Regions from separate parts of the Aliivibrio logei genome, predicted to be linked through region 2. Evidence: predicted binding sites of a transcription regulator. Region 2 holds the regulator's gene; each other region holds the start of a gene.
What was found. Region 2 encodes CRP, which controls carbon source genes, mostly activating them, when cyclic AMP is high. Its sites were predicted from a motif close to TGTGANNNNNNTCACA; they were not measured.
Positions count from the first base shown of each region.

Region 1: a site for CRP is predicted at 3,178-3,193, ahead of A6E04_RS00600 (YbgA family protein). Genes of this name have one in related genera too.
Region 3: a site for CRP is predicted at 5,445-5,460, ahead of nagE (N-acetylglucosamine-specific PTS transporter subunit IIBC). Genes of this name have one in related genera too.

Region 1 covers NZ_MAJU01000004.1:26,760-34,204, forward strand. The annotation lists gene bioA (adenosylmethionine--8-amino-7-oxononanoate transaminase) at 1-637, shown strand, start outside; gene A6E04_RS00585 (hypothetical protein) at 710-916, opposite strand; gene rimJ (ribosomal protein S5-alanine N-acetyltransferase) at 1,048-1,605, opposite strand; gene tyrR (transcriptional regulator TyrR) at 1,617-3,164, opposite strand; gene A6E04_RS00600 (YbgA family protein) at 3,313-4,257, shown strand; gene phrB (deoxyribodipyrimidine photo-lyase) at 4,247-5,686, shown strand; gene A6E04_RS00610 (alkaline phosphatase D family protein) at 5,738-7,445, shown strand, end outside.
Region 2 covers NZ_MAJU01000006.1:126,455-133,899, reverse strand. The annotation lists gene A6E04_RS03785 (aspartate aminotransferase family protein) at 1-613, shown strand, start outside; gene astA (arginine N-succinyltransferase) at 778-1,794, shown strand; gene astD (succinylglutamate-semialdehyde dehydrogenase) at 1,807-3,264, shown strand; gene A6E04_RS03770 (DUF1338 domain-containing protein) at 3,277-4,071, shown strand; gene crp (cAMP-activated global transcriptional regulator CRP) at 4,164-4,796, opposite strand; gene A6E04_RS03760 (OsmC family protein) at 5,042-5,443, shown strand; gene hslU (ATP-dependent protease ATPase subunit HslU) at 5,517-6,851, opposite strand; gene hslV (ATP-dependent protease subunit HslV) at 6,864-7,394, opposite strand.
Region 3 covers NZ_MAJU01000011.1:64,316-71,760, reverse strand. The annotation lists gene asnB (asparagine synthase B) at 1-903, opposite strand, end outside; gene A6E04_RS10845 (cation:proton antiporter family protein) at 1,184-2,767, opposite strand; gene nagC (DNA-binding transcriptional regulator NagC) at 2,845-4,059, opposite strand; gene nagA (N-acetylglucosamine-6-phosphate deacetylase) at 4,061-5,197, opposite strand; gene nagE (N-acetylglucosamine-specific PTS transporter subunit IIBC) at 5,599-7,089, shown strand; gene glnS (glutamine--tRNA ligase) at 7,259-7,445, shown strand, end outside.

The DNA.
Region 1 (7,445 bases), on a different contig from region 2:
CCAAGGTGCTGGTGGAATGCGTTTATACCATCCTCAATATCTAAAAGAAGTTCGTCGCTTATGTGATCATTATGGATTACTACTGATTTTGGATGAAATTGCGACGGGATTTGGTCGAACAGGTAAGTTATTTGCTTGTGAACATGCAGATATTGAACCTGATATTATGTGTATTGGTAAAGCATTAACAGGGGGTTATATGACACTCTCTGCGACCTTAACCAGTAAAATTGTGGCAGATACCGTATGTGGAGGAGACGCAGGTTGCTTTATGCATGGCCCTACATTTATGGGGAATCCGCTAGCCTGTGCCGTTGCTAATGCAAGTCTAGAGATAATTAAACAAAACCGCTGGCAAACTCAAACTAAACAAATTGAAACCTGTTTTGCAGAGCTATTGCCTACACTAAAAAAACACGATGTCGTTGCTGATGTTCGCTGGTTAGGGGCAATCGGGGTTGTCGAATTAACAACACCAGTCGAAATGGAAAAAATACAAGCGCACTTTGTTGACCAAGGGGTTTGGATCCGACCATTTGGTAAACTTATTTATATGATGCCTCCGTTTATTTCAGAGCCTGAGCACATCACAAAATTAGTTAACGCCATTGATAGCGCATTAACCGAATTATTCTGATTTCCAACGACAGACACAAAAAAACCGATGCCATATTAGGTCATCGGTTTTTATTTTTAGCCGTAATTCGCGCTATTTTTTCGGTTCATTGGTGAAATCATCTTCTACTAACTTATAGATAATGAAGATAGCCAATTGAAGTAGAGCCATAAGTAGTAAACTCATGATCACATAACGCTCAGAAAAAATGCCAATACCATGTAATACGGTTGATTGGATAACAAACGCACCCACCACACCCAAAATCAACAACTGTAAAAACTTAATGAACTTTAACATTTAAAAATCCTTTCTATTTATTAATTTTATTCAATAACAAACTGAGTATAACAAACACTTAGCGCTCTGTTTATCTTTCGTTCATTATTCCTATACCAATTATTCATTCTGAGAAATCAACAATGCACAATCTAATCAGGCTTCCAGTGTTCATTGGTTTTTGAGGTAAGAATATGATCTTCCCACCCACCATTGATGTATAAATAAGCTTTCGCTTCACCTTCTTTTACAAAGCCAAGTTTAGATAATACATTACCGCTTTTATTGTTACGGGGAATATAAGCAGCCATGATTCGATGAAGATTCTGAACCGTAAACATCCAATGAATGGTTTTTTCTACGGCGCGTTGCATGATTCCATTGCCTTGTTCATTTTCATCTAGCGAATAGCCTACATTCGTTGCATAGAATGGAAATCGAGTAATATTGCTGTAGCTCACCGTACCAATGATTCTCTTTTCTTGATTATCAAAGATCACAAAATAGAACGCCAAATTATGTTTATGCAGTTCAACAAGTTGCAGCAAACGTTGCTTCCAGCCCTCTGCAGTAAAAAAAGCGTTCGCACGCTTTGGCTCCCACGGCCCTAGGTGATGACGATTACGCATAAAATAATTAGCAATCATTACGGCATCACTGCTTTTAATCAAACGAACTTGGTAATGGTCAAAATCAAAATGTACATCCATATTGTTCATCCCTACTTCTTACCGATACCATAATCACGTAATTTATTCGCAATTGCAGTATGAGAAACACCCAGACGTTTAGCGAGTTTTCTGCTCGATGGAAAGTCACTATACAAACTTGATAAAATAGTAGATTCATAGGTCTTCATGATTTCATCCAACGTACCATCTATATTGAGATTCATCATATTCGTACTATTTTTATCCATATTAGGCAACATGAAATGAGAAATATTCAACTGATTTCGGTCCATCTGAGTTAGGGCTTTTAAGGTTGCACTTTTCAGCTGTCTCACATTTCCAGGCCACGAATAACTGCGTAAATACTCATAAACATCTTCCGATATCGACGGTTTAACGATACCTAACTCTTTGCATAATTGAGCAACAAAAAACTCAAATAACGTAGCAACATCTGATGGGCGCTCACGCAATGGCGGGATCTCTAAAAACAACACGTTCAATCGATAATAAAGGTCTTCTCGGAATATGCCTTGTTCTACTAAGTCTAGAAGTTCTTTCTTACTCGCGCCAATAATGCCTACATCAACGTGAATTTCTTTCTCTTCTCCAACACGACGAAAATTACCATCTTGGATGAAACGTAATAACTTAATCTGTAATAGAGGGCTCATTTCACTGATTTCATCAAAGAAAACGGTTCCGCCATCGGCTTGTTCAATAATCCCTTTCTTTCCTTCTGGCATATTCGGAAACGCACCAGGGGCATAACCAAATAATTCAGTCTCTGCAACGTCATCAGGCATGGCTGCACAGTTAACTACCATAAATGCCTTACCCGAACGAATAGAAGCATTATGACAAGCACGTGCTAGCATTTCTTTGCCCGTTCCCGTCTCTCCTTGAATAAGCAAAGATTGATCAATATCGGACAGTTTTTTCGCTTGAGAAATCAATTTTTTGTATTTAGTCGATGAGCCGACAAAATGCTCAAAACCCAAATTAGACGATTCAGGGATAAAAGGTCTTGCGTGCTGTGATTCTACTGCGGGCTTAATGATTACCACCGCGCTTACCAGTATCGATGCATTACTGTCATTCGTAATGTATACCGGCATAATTTCCATCACGTAAGCAACACCATCAACTTTCATTGATTCACGTTGACGAATACGCGACTCTTCCAACCAAAGCATGACATTAAAATCAGGAACAAGAACCGTCGCTGGTTGAGCGATTAACGCCTCTCTTTCTAATTTAAACAATGACATTACCGCGTGATTTACCGTGTCAATTTTACCTTTTAAATTAATCGAAAAAACAGGGTCTGGTAATGTACTCAATACCGCGAGCAATTCGGTATTACGACGTTCACTCGGTAAGAATTGAATTTTTCTTACATCAATAACCCCATCGATTCGTCGAATTTTTGCCATTAATAGACTAAACTCTTCAAAGTCAACTTCAGGAAAGTTAAGGTAAATTAAGCCCGATTTATCAATCTCGATATCTCGTAAATCAATACTCTGAGAAGCAAGAATATCAAGTAACTCACGGGTTAGACCTAATCGATCTTTACACTGTACTTCAAGACGCACAAACAATCCTTAATAAGAGAGGTGTCACAATATGTTTACAGGCAGTTTGCGTGAGTAAAAAAAAAGAGTCAAGCTGAAGTGATCCAAATGGAGAGTTAATTCGTTTAATTAACTACATATAATAAAAATAAGCAATGGAGTGTAAATCGTGGATATTCAAGTTGGTATAAGTTCATGCGTCAATGGTGAAAGTGTTCGTTTTGATGGCGGGCACAAAAGTAATAAGTTTGCCTCTAAAGTGCTTGCCCCTTATTTCACTTATGTTCCAATCTGCCCTGAAGTCGGCAGTGGAATGTCAGTTCCTAGACCAACCATACGTCTTGTTACTAACGAAGAGCGTATCGCCCTAGTCGATTCAAAGAATGCATCACTTGACTACACCGATTCAATGATCGAATTCTCACAGAAAACCGTTAATCGATTAAAAGAAACCGAAATGTGTGGTTACATTGTCTGCGCTAATTCTCCAAGCTGTGGCATGGAGCGTGTCAAAGTTTATAGTAAAAATAGTGCGACTAAAAATGGCGTAGGTCTTTATACTCAAATATTAATGAAAGAGATGCCTTGGTTACCCGTAGAAGAAGATGGACGACTCTCTGATCCTGTATTAAAAGAAAACTTCATTACTCGTGTGTTTTGCTTAAATGATTTATATAAATCGATGGATGGCAGCCCAACACCTGGGAAAATCATTGCGTTTCATTCCCGCTATAAATACACCTTAATGTCTCATTCAACCGTAGGTTACAAAGAACTCGGTAAGTTAGTCGCTAAAGTCGCGGATTATGACATCCACGAGTTCTTTGCTATTTATCGTACTCAATTGATGCAAACCATGTCGATTCGTGCGTCACGCAAAAACAATACAAACGTATTAATGCACCTACAAGGGTATTTCAAAAAAGAACTAGAATCACCACAGAAAAAAGAATTAGCCCTTGTGATTCAAGAATACAATCAAGGATTACTGCCTCTATTGTCTCCGATAACCTTAATTAAACACCATTTAGGAATACATACTAACGAATATTTAGCCAAACAATCATTCCTGAATCCATACCCTCAAGAATTGAGATTACGCTATGGATTATAAACCAACGACACAATGTGTTTGGTTTAGAACTGATTTAAGAATTGCTGATAACCCTGCGTTATCGGCAGCCCTTGCCAATCAAGAACCAACCATTGCTCTTTATGTCGTTAGTGAAGCGCAATGGAAAAAACACCATAAATCTTCTATTCAAATTGATTTAATCAAAAGACGTTTACTTGAGTTAGAAAAAGAGCTGCAAGAAATAAACGTCCCATTAATTATAGTGTCTTGCCCGTGGTTCAAAAATACCTCAGAGCAACTTACAATGCTCTGCAACGATCTCGATATTACTCATCTGTTTGCGAATAAAGAATACGAAGCCGATGAATTAGCCCGAGATGCCGATGTAAGATCACAGTTAACGAATATTGAGAGCCACTTCTATAATGCAAAGTGCGCCGTCACGGTTGGTAAAATAATAAATAAAACCCAGAAACCTTATAAAGTATTCACCCCCTTTAAAAAAGCATGGCGAGCGTATTTTTATCAGCACTTCCCAACCATAGAAAAAGTCATTCCTTCGGTTCCACTGTCTGAACAACAGTTAAATACATTAACACCTTATTTAGATAGCAAATTTACCTCATCGATGAATAATGAAAGCAAAGTGTGGCCAGTTTCGAATACTGCGATACTTAAAAAAATGCGTCTATTTTGCCGAGAGAAATCGCAAGATTATCATGATCAGCGTGATTACCCAGCCATCAATGGTACGAGTCAAATATCGCCTTATCTTGCTATTGGTGCACTTTCAGCAAAACAATGTATTTTACGTTTGCACTTAGAAGCCAATCATCAACTCTCACAAGGTCAAGAAATTTGGCTTGATGAGTTAATTTGGCGAGAATTTTACACCCACTTACTCTATTTTTTTCCTAGCTTATCGAAGAACCACGCGTTCCTTGATTTTGAAAAACACATTCAGTGGAATAATAAACAAGATCAGTTTGAACAATGGTGTAATGGTGAAACTGGCTACCCTATTGTCGATGCCGCGATGAAACAACTGAATACCACCGGTTGGATGCATAATCGATTACGCATGATCACCGCAAGTTTTTTAGTAAAAGATTTACACATTGATTGGCGCTGGGGAGAACAATATTTTATGTCTACACTCATTGATGGTGACTTTGCATCAAATAATGGAGGTTGGCAATGGTGTGCTTCGGTAGGTTGTGACAGCTCACCTTATTTTCGTATTTTTAATCCCACAACACAAAGTGAACGCTTTGATAATAATGGCGTTTTCATTAAATACTGGTTACCTAACTTAACCGCTCTCTTAGGAAAACAGATCCATCAACCCAGTGTGAAGACACTGTTGAAACCAGATAATTATGTGGATCCCATTGTTGATCATTCAGTACAACGACTTAAAACACTGGAGCTATACAAACAAGCTAAAATACAGGATGTTGCAAGTTAAGGCCGCTCACGTATGATAATAGACATCCATTATTCAACGTTGTATTAATTGATGCCTATTATCTTACCCTTAATTCTTGCTGGCCCTATTGTTAGAAAATCAAGCCCAACAGAAGTGAACCTATGGCTCACAACCTCTGAGCGTCTTGAAGGACATACAACAATTCAATGCGGGTTGCACTCACACCAGTTCATCATCACAGACGAACAAGGCATTAACATTGGCCAGAATGCTTGGGTTTACCTACTGCAATGCAAAGAAAGTTTTCCTGTAAACCAAGCGCTTTATTACGACATAACGACTCAACATGGCTCATTATCGAGTTTGTTGCCTCATGCCTTATATCCAAACGAAACAACATTTTCTTTCATCATCAAAGACAAAGCCGATTATGTACTGCATGGGTCTTGCCGCAACCCTCATTACCCAAGTAAAGACAGTTTAGTTATTGCAAACCAACAACTAAAAACACAAGCAATAGAAGAAAGAGCCGCTTTATTGATGATGAGTGGAGATCAAATCTATGCGGATGATGTTGCAGGGCCAATGTTAATCGCTATTCAACAAATTATTCCTCAATTAGGTTTATTTGAAGAAATACTGCCGGACTCAACAATACCAACGGGATCTTCATTATATTCACATGAGCATAATCTCTATTATCGCGATAAAATATTACCTCATTATATCGATAATACTAATTTCCTTTCTCGATGGAATTTATATAAATCTCGCCCAATTTTTAGCTCTACCGAACACGAAAACCATCTAATGACCTTTTCTGAGTTTTTTGTCATGTACCTATTGGTGTGGTCTCCGACATTATGGGGTTGTGTTTCTTTACCTGAATCCCTGCCAAATCTCGATAAAAAATGGCAGCAGTGTTGGAAAAAAGAGAAACAAATTATTGAGCAATTTGTTTCAGGCCTTAAAGACGTTCAGCAATTGTTTGCTCATATTCCCACCTATATGATCTTTGATGATCACGATATCACTGACGATTGGAACTTAACGATTGGCTGGGAAAACGCCGTTAATGGTCACCCTCTTGCCGCTCAGGTAATTGGTAATGGATTAATGGGGTACTTTCTTTGTCAGGGATGGGGGAATAATCCAGAGCAATTCGACGAGGATTTTCTTGATCGCTTTCGTGAGCTCTTTAGTCATTATGATCATAAAAAACATACACAAATTATTCATCAACTTACTCGATTTGAGGAATGGCATTACTCTATTCTTACGACTCCAAAAATCGTAGTATTGGACACAAGAACCCGCCGTTGGCGCTCAGAATCAAATGCCAATAAACCCTCTGGCCTCATGGATTGGGAAGCGATGTTAGATTTTCAGCACGAACTTATTGGGCAAGAGGCCATCATTATTGTCTCTGCTGCACCAATTTTTGGTGTGAAGTTTATCGAAGCCTTACAAAAAACAATGACCATTCTAGGGCAACCTTTAGTTATTGATGCAGAAAACTGGATGGCTCACCCAGGATCCGCAAATACCTTATTAAGTATTTTGACTCATCCTAAAACGCCTCAAAATTTTGTTATTCTATCTGGTGATGTGCATTACTCTTTTGCTTATGACATCAAGTTACGTCACAGTAAATCGAGTCCTGATATCTATCAAATCACCTGTAGCGGGTTTAAAAATGAATTTCCCAATACGTTGCTTCGTTTCTGTGACTTTATGGATAGAGTGCTTTATAGCCCACATTCACCATTAAACTGGTTTACGAAACGTAAAAATTTAG
Region 2 (7,445 bases):
TTCACCAACGGCTGAATTTGTTGAGGGCGTCAGAGCGCTATGTGACAAATACAACGCACTGCTTATTTTTGATGAAGTTCAAACCGGAAACGGCCGTACTGGTGACTTTTATGCATACCAAGGCTTAGGGGTTACGCCTGACATTCTGAGTACTGCGAAATCACTCGGTGGTGGCTTTCCTATTGGCGCGATGCTTACCACAACCGAGCTTGCTCAACATTTAAAAGTGGGTACACATGGGTCAACTTATGGTGGTAATCCATTAGCTTGTGCAGTGGCAGAAGCCGTTGTAAGCGAAGTGAGCAAGCCAGAAGTATTGGCTGGCGTGAAAGAGCGTGAACAATGGTTTCGTGACGGCTTAGAAGCGTTGAATGCCAAATACGATATGTTTGCCGAGATACGTGGTAAAGGGTTATTGCTTGGTGCGGCATTAAATGAAGCATGGCAAGGGCGAGCTCGTGACGTGTTAGTTGCCGCTGGTGAACAAGGCTTAATGGTCTTAGTTGCCGGTGTTAATGTTGTTCGTTTTACGCCATCGCTAGTTATCACAAAAGAAGATGTTGAGTTAGGTTTCGAGCGTTTAGATAACGCATTAGCATCATTAACTAAATAATCGTCATCTCTTAATTATGTCAGTGACCCACTAATTTGGGTCACTCTTCTCAGTTCGATCTCACTTTTATTTCTACAGTATAGTGCTCACTCCAATGAATAGTCTCGTGGTTTTATTTATTGGAATTAGCATGATCTTTATACATCGCATCGGAGGGATTATTGATGCTTGTTATTCGCCCTATTACTCAGGAAGATTATCCTGCACTTCATCAGTGTGCCGTAGAGTCTGGACATGGTTTTACGTCATTACCCGTTAATGAAGAGCAGCTTAGAAATCGTATTGATCATTCCACAGAAAGTTTTGAAAAAGAAGCGCTTTCCCCTGGGACTGAAGGCTACCTTATGGTTGGCGAAGACACGGTTACCGGTGAAGTGACCGGAACCACAGGGATAGAAGCGGCAGTCGGACTCGATTCACCATTTTATAATTATCACATCAGTAAAGTGGTTCATTTCTCTCGTAAATTAAACGTAAACAATGTGGTAAAAGTGCTGACGTTCGGCAGTAATTACACGGGAAGTACTGAGATTTGTACTCTATTTCTACGTCCGGAATTTCGTGAAGGCCTCAATGGTCGCTTGATGTCAAAAGCCCGATTTTTAATGATGGCAGAACACCCGCATCGTTTCTCAGACACTATTTTTGCAGAGATGCGTGGTGTGTCAGATGAAGAGGGGCAATCGCCGTTTTGGAAATGGTTACAAAAACACTTCTTTTCTATTGATTTCACCGAAGCCGATTATTTAACAGGTATTGGTTACAAAGGCTTTATTGCCGATCTTATGCCTAAATTACCGATCTATGTCAGTCTGTTAAGCACTGAGGCACAAGCGGTTATCGGCAAGGTGCATGACAGTACTAAACCGGCTTTAAAACTGTTAGAGAATGAAGGGTTTCGTTGTCGTGGTTATGTGGATATTTTTGACGCGGGCCCAACAGTAGAGTGCGATTTACGCAGCATTGAATCGGTGCGAAATTCATTTAAAGCCAAAGTTATCATTACAGAACATAACAGCTCTCAACAGTATTTAATTTCAAATACATCGTTTGAAAATTTTAGAGCAACGGCAACAACAGCTGCTTATGACAAAGCCACTGATACCGTTCATTTAACTAGAGATGCGGCAGATGCATTACAAGTCGATGTTGATGATTACGTACGTTTACTGGCTCAATAGAGGACAAAGGATATGACACATTGGATTGCAGGGGATTGGGTTTCTGGCCACGGTGAAGCAATACAATCATTAAGCCCATACAACAGCAACGTTGTATGGCAGGGAGAAAGCGCAACCAAAGATCAAGTTGAGTCTGCGGTTAGTGCGGCACGACATGCCTTTATTGAGTGGAAAAAGCAGCCTTTCGAAGCGCGCCAAGTGATTATTGAGCGTTTTGCAGCGTTAGTGAAAGAGAACACGGATAAGATTGCTGAAGTCATTTCTAAAGAGACTGGAAAGCCTTTTTGGGAAACAAAAACAGAAGCGGGCGCGATGGTAGGTAAAATTGCCATCTCTATACGTGCGTATCATGAAAGAACGCCCCATAAAGAGCGTGAAGCGGCGGGAAATAAAATAGTACTCAGACATCGCCCATTAGGTGTAATGGCGGTCTTTGGACCGTATAACTTCCCTGGTCACCTCCCTAATGGCCATATCGTTCCTGCATTGCTTGCGGGTAACACGGTGGTATTAAAACCATCAGAGCAAACGCCGTGGACCAGTGAAGTCATTATGACATTATGGCAACAAGCGGGTTTGCCAAATGGGGTGATTAATTTGGTGCAAGGCGCTCGTGAAACTGGTGAAGCGTTAGCGAGTGCCAAAGGTATTGATGGTTTGCTGTTTACTGGCAGTGCCAATACGGGGCATATCCTGCATCGTCAATTTTCTGGAGATACCGGGAAAATGCTCGCTCTAGAAATGGGTGGCAATAATCCAATGGTTATTTCCAAGTCCTTTGGTGAGCAAGAGGCCGCAATTTATACGATTATTCAATCGGCATTTATTAGTGCAGGCCAGCGTTGTACTTGTGCCCGTCGTTTGTATGTTCCTACAGGTAAGGCGGGAGATGAGTTATTAGTTCGTCTCGTTGAAGTGGCAAAAACCATCGTGGTTGATCAACCTTTTGCCGAGAATACGCCATTTATGGGACCACAAATCTCAGTCGCAGCAGCAGAGTTTATTCTCAACGCTCAGAAGAATTTACAAGATTTAGGTGGGGAGTCTCTACTTGAAGCAAAAAGCCTAGGTCACGCCTTTGTTTCTCCGGGGATTATCGATGCTACTAACGTTGCTGAATTACCCGATGAAGAATACTTTGGACCATTGCTACAAGTCGTGCGTTACGAGACATTAGAAGAAGCGGTAGAGCTTGCTAATGACACTCGCTATGGTTTATCTGCGGGTCTAGTATCGACGGATGACAGTGAGTGGGAATACTTTGTAGAACACATTCGTGCAGGTATCGTTAATCGCAATCGTCAATTGACAGGTGCGAGTGGTGATGCGCCATTTGGTGGCCCAGGTGCATCGGGTAATATGAAGCCGAGTGCGTATTATGCGGCAGATTATTGTGCTTATCCAATGGCATCGATGGAAGGTGACGCGTGTGAAATTCCTGCACAATTATCTCCAGGACTAACTCTTTAAGAGGTAACGAGTATGAATAATGTGAATTCTTTATTTTCGGCACTATGGCAAGATTATGTCGTTCGTCTATCTCCTTCTGCTGGGAAGGTTCGACAATTACTGTCTGGCGGTGACGAGATTATTAATGATCACATCGCACTAAGAACGTTTAATCTATCTAAAGTGGGTTTATCTACGTTAGCGGCGCCATTTTTAGCGATGGGCTATAAAGCGTGTGATGAATATGAGTTTGTTGCTAAAAAATTAAAAGCTCAACATTTCGAACATCCAGATCCAAAAGTGCCTAAAGTGTTTATTAGTGAATTATTAGTTGAGGAACTTTCTGTTCAGGCTCAAGATATTATTCATAAATTAGTTAAACAAGTGCCTACCCACTATTTTGTTAGTAATGACTTTTTGTCTTCTGGCCGACCTTGGTCATTAAGTTATGAAGAGTACGAAACGTTAGCAAAAGAAAGTGAATACGCTTCTTGGTTGGCGGCTCATGGTTATGGGGCAAATCATTTTACTGTGTATGTTAATCAGTTGGATGGTTTTGATAGCGTGGTGGATGTAAATCAACATCTTCGAAAAGCGGGTTTTTCTATTAATGAAGTTGGTGGAGAAGTAAAAGGATCTCCTGAGGTTCATTTAGAGCAGTCCTCAACGATGGCTGATAAAGTAACCGTAAACTTTACTGAGGGTGAATTTGACATTCCGGGTGGTTTTTATGAGTTTGCCAAACGTTATGCCTTACCTACAGGGGAATTATATCAAGGGTTTGTTGAGGCTTCTGCGGATAAGATTTTTGAAAGTACCGATGGGTAATTTACGTTTTTACGTCTTTAGGTCGTAAAGTCTACTCATAAAAAAACGCAGCTTATGGGCTGCGTTTTTATTTGTTTATGGTTATCGTTAAATTAACGAGTGCCGTAAACTACAATTGTTTTACCGTGTGCTGAAATCAAGTTTTGCTCTTCAAGCATCTTCAAGATACGACCAACAGTTTCACGTGAACAACCTACAATTTGACCGATCTCTTGACGAGTGATCTTAATTTGCATGCCGTCTGGGTGAGTCATTGCATCTGGTTGTTTAGCTAGATTCAGTAGAGTCTGAGCGATACGGCCTGTTACGTCTAGGAATGCTAAATCACCCACTTTTTGGCTAGTGATTTGTAGACGAGTTGCCATTTGAGCAGAAAGACGCATCAGAATGTCTGGGTTTACTTGAATAAGTTGACGGAATTTCTTGAATGAAATTTCAGCGACTTCACAAGGACTTTTTGCACGAACCCATGCTGAACGTTCTTGGCCTTCTTCAAACAAACCAAGTTCACCAATGAAGTCACCTTGGTTAAGGTAAGAAAGGATCATTTCCTTTCCTTCTTCATCTTTAATCAGTACAGCAACAGAACCTTTTACGATGTAGTAAAGAGTCTCAGCTTTTTCACCCGCGTGAATCAAAGTACTTTTTGATGGGTACTTATGAATGTGACAATGAGATAAGAACCACTCTAATGTTGGATCTGTCTGAGGTTTACCTAGAACCATACTTTATACTTCCTCTGCGTTTGCCAAGTAGGCGATGTCCATTTTAAAATAACTGAGCCAAATATCAGTTTGGCCTATAGAATATGGTTATCGGAACAAGGCTGCATGTTCGTTGAGATAATTGATAAAATAATACCCTGTTTCGCAATCGATTTCTTGACTTTGATCGTATGAATAGTGCGACCAAGGGCACAATTTCGTGAAATGGATCACGAGTTTTCCTTTTATGTTGTAAAGAGGCTTTTATGAATGCTGAAGTTAAATGGATTGATGGATTTACTTTCTTAGGTCAATCACAATCTGGTCACTCTGTTGTTATGGATGGTAATGGTGGAGAAAAAGCACCAAGCCCGATGGAATTGGTATTAATGGCGGCGGGAGGATGTAGCTCTGTTGATGTGATTGATGGTCTGAAATCAGCCAATCAAGCGGTCACGGGTTGTGTCGCTAAGCTATCAAGTGCTCGTCGAGATGTGGCACCAAAATTATTTACTCACGTAAATATTCATTTTGAGATAACAGGGAATAAGCTTGATCCTACGATCGTGGAAAGAGTGACGGCAGATTCTTTACAGAAATATTGTTCAGTGTGTTTAATGCTTGGCTCGGGTATTGAAATGACTCACAGCTGGGAAATCATTGCGTAATTACATTTGAAAAAATTAATGTAAAAAGGCCCGATTCAGTGTTGAATCGGGCCTTTTTTAAAAGGGGGTATGATTACAAAATGAAGCGACTTAAGTCTTCATTTTCAATTAATTCACCTAAACGAGAGGTTACATAAGCGTCATCTACCGTTAAGCTGTCACCGCCTTTCTCTGAAGCATCATAAGAAATTTCTTCCATTAGACGTTCCATTACGGTGTGCAAACGACGAGCACCGATGTTCTCTGTCGTTTCATTAACTCTAAATGCAGACTCTGCAATACGACTAATACCATCTTCAGTAAATTCGATATTGACATTTTCAGTCGCTAATAGAGCGATGTATTGCTCAGTTAGTGAGGCATTTGGCTCGGTTAAAATACGCTTAAAGTCATTTGCCGTTAGCGCTTCTAGCTCAACACGGATCGGTAAGCGACCTTGTAATTCAGGGATCAAATCGGATGGTTTCGCCATTTGGAATGCACCTGATGTGATGAATAGCATGTGATCAGTTCTAACCATGCCATGTTTCGTGCTTACTGTGCTGCCTTCCACTAATGGAAGAAGGTCACGTTGAACGCCTTCGCGAGATACATCACCAGATTGAGAATTTGATCCTTTGCAGATTTTATCTATCTCATCAATAAAGACGATGCCGTGATTTTCTACGTTAAATATGGCTTGTTCTTTTAGCTCTTCAGGGTTGACTAATTTAGCGCCTTCTTCTTCAGCAAGGGCTTTAAGCGCATCTTTGATTTTCATCTTGCGCTTTTTCGTTGTTTCGCCACCAGATAGGTTCTGAAACATGCCCTGAAGTTGGTTCGTCATTTCTTCCATGCCTGGAGGAGCCATGATTTCGACACCCACTTGAGGTGCAGCAACATCAACGTCAATCTCTTTATCGTCTAATTTTCCTTCACGCAATTTCTTACGGAAAGATTGACGAGTGCCAGAGTCATTATCACCTTCTTCATTCTTACCCCATGCATCGCGAGCGGGTGGTAATAAAATATCAAGGATACGATCTTCAGCTTGCTCTTCAGCGCGGAATTTTACTTTTTCTACCGCCTGTTGATGTGTCATTTTGATCGCGACATCGGTTAAATCACGAATGATGCTGTCGACTTCTTTGCCTACATAACCGACTTCTGTGAATTTAGTCGCTTCTACTTTAATGAACGGTGCATTGGCCAGTTTTGCTAAACGACGAGCAATCTCTGTTTTACCGACACCTGTAGGTCCGATCATTAAAATGTTTTTAGGCGTTACTTCTGCGCGTAATTCTGGTTGAAGTTGCATTCGACGCCAGCGGTTACGTAATGCAATGGCGACTGATCGTTTTGCTTTATCTTGACCAATAATATGGCTATCTAATTCGTGTACAATTTCACGAGGAGTCATTTCAGACATGGGTATTCCTTATTATTTGTTGGTATCAAGAACTTCAACGGTATGGTTATGATTGGTGTATACATCAGTATCACCAGCGATAGTCAGTGCTTTCACTGCAATATCGTATGCATCTAAATCTGTATTTTCTAATAATGCGGTTGCCGCAGAACGAGCAAAATAACCACCAGAACCAATAGTGAGGAGGTCATTATCTGCATTGATTAAGTCACCAGTACCACTGATGATCAGTGAGGTAGTGTCATCGGCAACAATTAGCATGGCTTCAAGACGACGTAAATTACGATCACTACGCCAATCTTTTGCTAGTTCAACGGCGGCTTTCGTTAAATTACCTTGGTGCATTTCTAATTTTCGTTCACATAGGTCGAACAAAATGAAGGCATCTGCGGTGCTGCCTGCGAATCCAACGAGTACAGAATCGTTATATAAACGACGAACTTTTTTTACGTTGCCTTTAGCGATCATATCGCCTTGAGATGCTTGGCCATCACCAGCAATAACGACTTTGCCTTCACGGCGAACAGAAACAATTGTAGTCACGAGTAAAACCTCTTATTCGATGAAGTAGTTACTTTTTAAATAACTGTCTTC
Region 3 (7,445 bases), on a different contig from region 2:
GGTATAAGTCATTTCATGATGGACAGTACCTATTTGGTTAGCGACTTCGCGAGCTGCTTTTAAATCAGGAGCCCCTTCTAAGCCAACGGCGAATGAATGCAGTTGAGGCCACCATGCTTCAGATTTTTCGTTGTCTTCAATACGCATAGCTGCGAATTTCTTTGCAACCGCTGAAGTAATTGATGAATCAAGGCCACCAGATAGAAGGACACCATAAGGTACATCCGTCATTAATTGACGTTTAACGGCATCTTCTAATGCCTGTTTAAGATCGTCTTTGCTCGTTGGGTTATCTTTTACTGCATCATATTCCATCCAGTCACGCACATAATAACGAGTTGGTTCCGCATCTTTTGAAGAATAGAAGTGACCCGGAGGAAATTCACTCATTGATTTACATACAGGAACAAGCGCTTTCATTTCAGAAGCAATATAATAATTACCATGCTCATCATAGCCGTGATACATAGGAATGATACCAATGTGGTCACGACCGATTAAGTATTCGTCTTTTTCTTCATCATAAAGAATAAAAGCAAAAATACCGTTTAGGTCTTCTAATAAATCAGCACCTTTATCACGATATAGAGCTAAAATAACTTCACAGTCAGAATCCGTTTGGAAATCATAATCATCGGCGTATTTTGCACGAAGCTCTTTATGGTTATAGATTTCACCATTTACAGCAAGGATGTGTTGCTTATCTTTGCTATATAAAGGTTGAGCTCCACTGTTCAAACCGACAATAGCAAGACGTTCATGTGCCAAGATCGCTTTATCTGATGAATAAATTCCAGACCAATCCGGTCCTCTGTGACGTAGCTTTTTTGACATCTCAAGCGCAACTTTGCGAAGTGGCGTAGGGTCACTTTTTATATCTAAAATTCCAAAAATTGAGCACATAAAATTCCCTCTTTCTTTCTTAATTTTTATCGTAAATTATTGTCTTGAATACAATTTGACATAATCACTAAAAAAAACAACCCAGAAATACAAATAAAATCACAAAAACGTAGCTTGATTAGAATATATTTAATATTTTAAGTAAAAATTGATGGAATCGTTAGTTTAAGTCTCAAGATCAATCAATTTGAAAGGAAGAAGAAAGGAAATAAGAAGGAATTGATATCATTCCTTCTTATTTGATGTACTTGATTATCTTTGATTGGTTATAAATAAAACGTTATTGATTGAATTTAGGGTTTAGTTGCTCTGTGACATGGCGAGCAAAACCACTACCTGCTTCATTGTATATATTAAAGGCTGCATCAACCCCTTGTTCTACTAAGCCATCGATTTGGTCATTATAAGCGGCAATTGCGGCGGTTTGTCCTTTGTAATTTCTCGATTTTAATTGCTCTAAAGCAAATTGATTACCTTGATGGTTTGGCATTGCAAGCAAAACAAGTTTAACGTGAGATGTCGATAAAATACGTTCCCAAAAATCAGGATCGGTAGCATCACCGGTGATCACGTTTCGTCCTAGTTCTTGATGATGTTTTGCTGCATCGTCTTTAAGCTCTATACCTAAAATAATATCCCCATATTTATCTTTAAGCTCATCGTAAGCGCCGCTACCTATACGCCCCATACCTAAGATTAATATTTGTGCTCTACCTGGATTAATCAGTTTATCCATTGAATTTAGCTTTTCTGCGGTATGTTCTTTTAACCAATGGCGAGATCGTTGGTAAATGGAGTGTCCAAAATTATTTAATGGCGCTGAAATAATAAATGATATAGAAACGGCTATAGCAATGGCAACTAGCGTGTCTCCTGGTAACCAACCCATTTTAAAGGCGAGGCCACCAACAATAAGACCAAACTCACTGTAATTAAACAATGTAAGGGAGGCGAGTAAAGAAGTACGTACACGGAATTTAAATTTATTGATAATAATAAAATATAAAAATCCTTTTACTGGAAGTAATAAAATGAGAAGTAGAGCAAGAGTGAGTCCAGATAGCGTAGGTGCTGCTGATAAACCTATATTTAAGAAGAAACAAATAAGGAGTATTTCTTTTAAGTTAAATAGAGATTTAGATAACTCGGATGCTTTTGAATGGCCAGCGAGTAGCATTCCTAAAATAAGTGCGCCAAGATCCGGTTTCATTCCAACCAATTCAAACGTACCAGCTCCTGCGACTAACGCTAAGAAAATACCATAGAGTACGAGCATCTCACCATGACCTGCCCAATCTAATAGTTTGAAGAAAAGGGGTCTAAATAAAGGAAGGGCAAATAAAGCAAGGGCGGTAATTTCAGGGATCTTTCCAGTCGATACACTTAAGAAGACAACAGCAAAAATATCCTGCATGACCAGAATACCAATGGCTAATGTCCCATAGGTTGCATTCATTTCCCCTTTTTCTTGTAAGGCTTTAACAGCAAAAACGGTACTCGAAAAAGAGAGAGCAAAGCCAAATAACACTAATTGTGCTATTTCTATATTTGCTAGCATGGTAATGCCAAGTAACTTTAACCCTAATAACGCGAGGGTGAAAAATAGGGTTGAAAATACATTATGAAGTGTGGCGCCCAACCAAATTTCTTTTGCTAGTAGTGTTTTTATATCGAGTTTTAAACCAATAGAAAATAAGAGAAGAGTGACACCAAGATCAGCAAAAGTAGATAATGTATCGTTAGATTGAAAGCCGAAAGCGTGTAAGCCGAACCCTGCTAATAAAAAGCCTACCAATGGAGGTAAATTTATTTTTAATGCGATGAAGCCCATGACAAAGGCCGCGATAATAAAGAGCAACTCCATAAAAGATATTTTCCTGAAAGTAATAAAAAGGGCCGCAAATGCAGCCCTTAGGGTAACATGACAAAAATTATTCGCGCTTACTCATCTAATAATTTTTGTAACAAGACGCCATTAAGCATTGCGCGCTTAACCATTGAGAAAGCACCAATCGTCGGTTGCTTGTCGAGTTTTGAGGCTACAACGGGTAAGTTTTTATGAAAAGCGGTTAATGATTGATTTTTAATGCAATTCTGTATTGCTGCAAAGACGATTTTATCGGCTTGGGTGATTGCTCCTGCGATAACTATTTTTTGTGGATTAAATAGGTTTATTGTCATCGCAATTGCTTTACCAAGCTGATTACCAACACGTAATAAAGTCTGTGTTGCTAATTCATCTCCATGATTTGCGGCATGGCAAATATCAGACATAGTTATCGTTTCTAACTGAGAAAGGCTAGATGGGTAACCCTGCTCAAGTAACGTCTCTATACGCGAAATAATTGCAGGGTTTGCTGCAACTGTTTCTAAACATCCAAAGTTACCACATTGGCATTTATCGCCGATTGGATCGATTTGAATATGACCGATTTCTCCAACGTTTCGATTATGCCCTAGAAATACTTTACCATTAACAATAATACCAGCCCCGGTTCCTCTATGAACACTCACTAGAATAGAATCTCGGCAATCTTGAGAGGCCCCGAAATAGTGTTCAGCGAGCGCTAAACCTCGAATATCATTACCAACAAAGCATTGAATATCAAACGTTTCTTTAATGAAGTCAGCCAATGCTAGTTTGTCTATATCGGTATTTGGCATATATTCTACAACGCCCGTTTCTGGGTTAACCAAACCAGGGAGTGTTATACCAATAGCGATGAGTTGTTTGATGGTGTCTTGATTACGGGTAATGAAGTTTTGGAGTAATTTATTTAGGCCATCTAAAAGGTGTTCTTGGTTACTATAATGAAATTCTTGGTATTCACTGGCTAATTCTTTTGTTGAAAGATCAAATAGGCTTAGCTGAATATAATCACGGCCTAAGCGCACCGCGATTGAATGAAAGGGTGAGGTTTCGGTAGTCAAAGAAATTGCTCTTCGACCACCAGTTGATGCTTGTTGCGCGACTTCTTTAATTAAGCCACGCTCTAATAATTGACGGGTTATCTTGGTAACACTTGCTGGTGCAAGTTGACTAACGTCTGCGATTTGAATTCGAGAAATCGGTCCTTTTTGGTCGATTAAACGATAAACAGCGGCACTGTTTAATTGTTTTACTAGATCTACATTACCAATTTGTCCGTCAGTCATATTAACTTTGCTCGTATTGTCCGTTAACAACAGTCGCTTTTACATTAAAGTCACGATCAAAAATAGCAAGGTTAGCTACCATGTCTTTTTTGATTCGACCAAGTTTATTATCTACACCAATTGCTTGAGCAGGATATAACGTAGCCATACGTAGAGCTTCATCTAAAGCGATTCCAACGTGTTCAACTGTATTCTGAACTGCTTCAATCATAGTCAGAGCTGATCCACCTAATGTGCCATTTTCATCAACACATTTACCATCCTTGTAATATACTTTCTTCCCCACAAAAATAAAGTATTCCATGTCAGCACCTGCAGGAGCTGTGGCATCGGTCACTAATACTAACTTTTCTTTCTTTATTTTGTGCGCGATACGAATGTTTGCGTAATCAACATGGAAGCCATCAGCGATAATGCCAGCATAAACGTCTGGTGTATCGTAGATTGCACCAACAACACCTGGTTCACGACCTACCATTGGTGTCATTGCATTAAATAAATGAGTAGCGAATGTAATGCCTGACTCAAAACCTTGGCGAGCTTCTGCATACGTTGCGTTTGTGTGGCCAATTGAAACAACAATACCGGCCTTGTGAAGACGCTCAATATGTTCAGGATCATTTTGCTCAGGAGCCAATGTCACTTTTGTGATTAAATCAGCGTTATCACACATAAGTTGGATCATATCTGAATCTGAGTGACGGATATGGTCAACGCTGTGAATGCCTTTTTTCATGACATTTAGGTACGGACCTTCAAGGTGTAAACCTAAAGATTGGTTTTGATATTTGTTGTGATATTCACGAGCAGCTTCAATAGAAGCGCGCATATCTTCGTCTGAAGAAGTGATTAATGTCGGTAAAAAGCTAGTACAACCCGATTTAAGGTTTGCTTCATGCATTATTTGCATGGTTTTTGCTGTAATTTCATCATTTAGCATTACACCACCACAGCCATTTAGCTGAAGGTCGATGAAACCAGGGCTTAAATTAGCACCGTCTAAATCTTTACGTTCGATGCCATCAGGAAGTTCAGATGTTAGGCAGATTTTTTCAATATTGGTGCCGTTGATAATCACTGAGTGATCAACAAGAACATCATTACCAGTATAGACTTTACAGTTAGTTAGCGCATACATAGCGTGAATCCTTTAAGTTATAATTTAGTGTACAAAAAAAATAGAACTTTTTTTGTGGAAATTTTTAAGCAAGTAAAAAATAAAACTGCTTACTGAGCGGTACACTCTATGTCCTAAATGTTTCGTTCAGTAATGACAAAATTGAGTCTATTTATGACCAAATATTATTCCGGATGTTTTATTCTTTCGAATGATAAAATAAGTTTTATGATCTCGCTAGCAAAATACCTTAAATATTCCCTCTGCAGGTGATAATGATCACAATTAGCTCGCTTTTAATTTGCGGGGCGAAATTAATCCCTTACACTGACCCTGTTAATAACGAGTAGCGAAATAAGTTTATAATAAGCTAACGTAAGCTACTCAAAAAAATCTAAAATCCTTATAGGGGGAATCTAAAGGTGAATATTTTAGGATATTTTCAAAAAGTAGGTAAAGCACTGATGGTACCAGTTGCTACATTACCTGCAGCAGCAATTTTAATGGGTATTGGTTACTGGATTGATCCGGTGGCTTGGGGCGGCAATAGTGCATTAGCAGCGTTTTTAATCAAAGCTGGTGCGTCTATTATTGATAACATGTCTGTACTATTCGCAATTGGTGTTGCTTATGGTATGTCTAAAGATAAAGATGGTGCAGCGGCACTTTCTGGTTTTGTTGGTTTCCTTGTTGTAACGAATCTTCTTTCTCCAGGTGCGGTAGCTCAAATTCAAGGTATTGATCCTGCTGCTGTTCCTGCTGCTTTTAGTAAGATCAACAACCAATTTGTTGGTATTTTAGTTGGTATCATATCTGCTGAAATTTACAACCGTTTCTCTGCTGTTGAATTGCATAAAACACTTGCATTCTTCTCAGGTAAACGTCTTGTACCTATTCTAACGTCATTTGCAGGTATTTTAATTGCGTTCGTGCTTATGTACGTATGGCCAGCAATCTACGATGGTCTTGTTCACTTCGGCGAATCAATTCAAGGTATGGGTGCTACGGGTGCAGGTATCTATGCATTCTTCAACCGTTTATTAATTCCTGTAGGTCTTCACCATGCACTTAACTCAGTGTTCTGGTTCGACGTTGCTGGTATTAACGACATCCCTAACTTCCTAGGTGGCGCAAAGTCTATCGCTGAAGGTACTGCAACTGTAGGTGTTACAGGTATGTACCAAGCTGGTTTCTTCCCAATCATGATGTTTGGTCTACCAGGTGCAGCACTAGCTATCTACCACACTGCAAAAGTTGAGAACAAAGAAAAAGTAGCATCTATTATGATTGCTGCCGGTTTCGCATCGTTCTTTACGGGTGTAACTGAACCACTAGAATTCTCATTCATGTTCCTTGCTCCTGCATTGTATGTAGTTCACGCAGCATTAACGGGTATCTCTGTATTCATCGCAGCATCTATGCATTGGATTGCAGGCTTCGGTTTCTCTGCGGGTCTAGTTGATATGGTTCTTTCTAGCCGTAACCCACTAGCGGTTAATTGGTATATGCTAATTATCCAAGGTATCGTTTTCTTCGCTTTATACTACTTTATCTTCCGCGCTGTAATCCTTAAGTTTAACCTTAAGACTCCAGGCCGTGAAGACGATGATGAAGAAGAAAGCTCAATCCGTGGTTCTAAAGAAACAAGTGAACTAGCTAAGCAGTATCTTAAAGCGCTTGGTGGTCACGACAACATAGAAAACATTGATGCTTGTATCACTCGTTTACGCTTAACTCTTAAAGACACTAGCGTAATCAGCGAGAAGCAACTGAAAGGTCTTGGTGCAATGGGCGTAGTTAAACTTGGTTCAAACAATGTTCAAGTTATCCTAGGTCCTCTTGCTGAAATCGTTGCTGGTGAAATGAAAAAAATCCCAGCTTCTGAAGACTTAACAGCAGTTGCACTACCATAATTATTGAGTAAATTAACTCGATTTAATGAGCCGCTCTAATTAGAGCGGCTTTTTTTATGGAAATAAAGCAACTATTTGATTCTATATATTGAGTATTGGCCCATAATTGTGGATCATAGGGAGATATGAACAATTTGTTCTTTCTCCTAATACCAATGAGGTGCTTTAGATGAGTGAAACTGAAACTCGTCCTACCAACTTTATCCGTCAAATTATTGATGAAGACCTAAAGTCAGGTAAACATTCCAGTGTCCATACTCGTTTCCCGCCAGAGCCAAACGGTTATCTGCATATCGGACACGCAAAATCTATCTGTTTGAATTTTGGTATTGCTCAAGATTATCAGGGACAGTGTA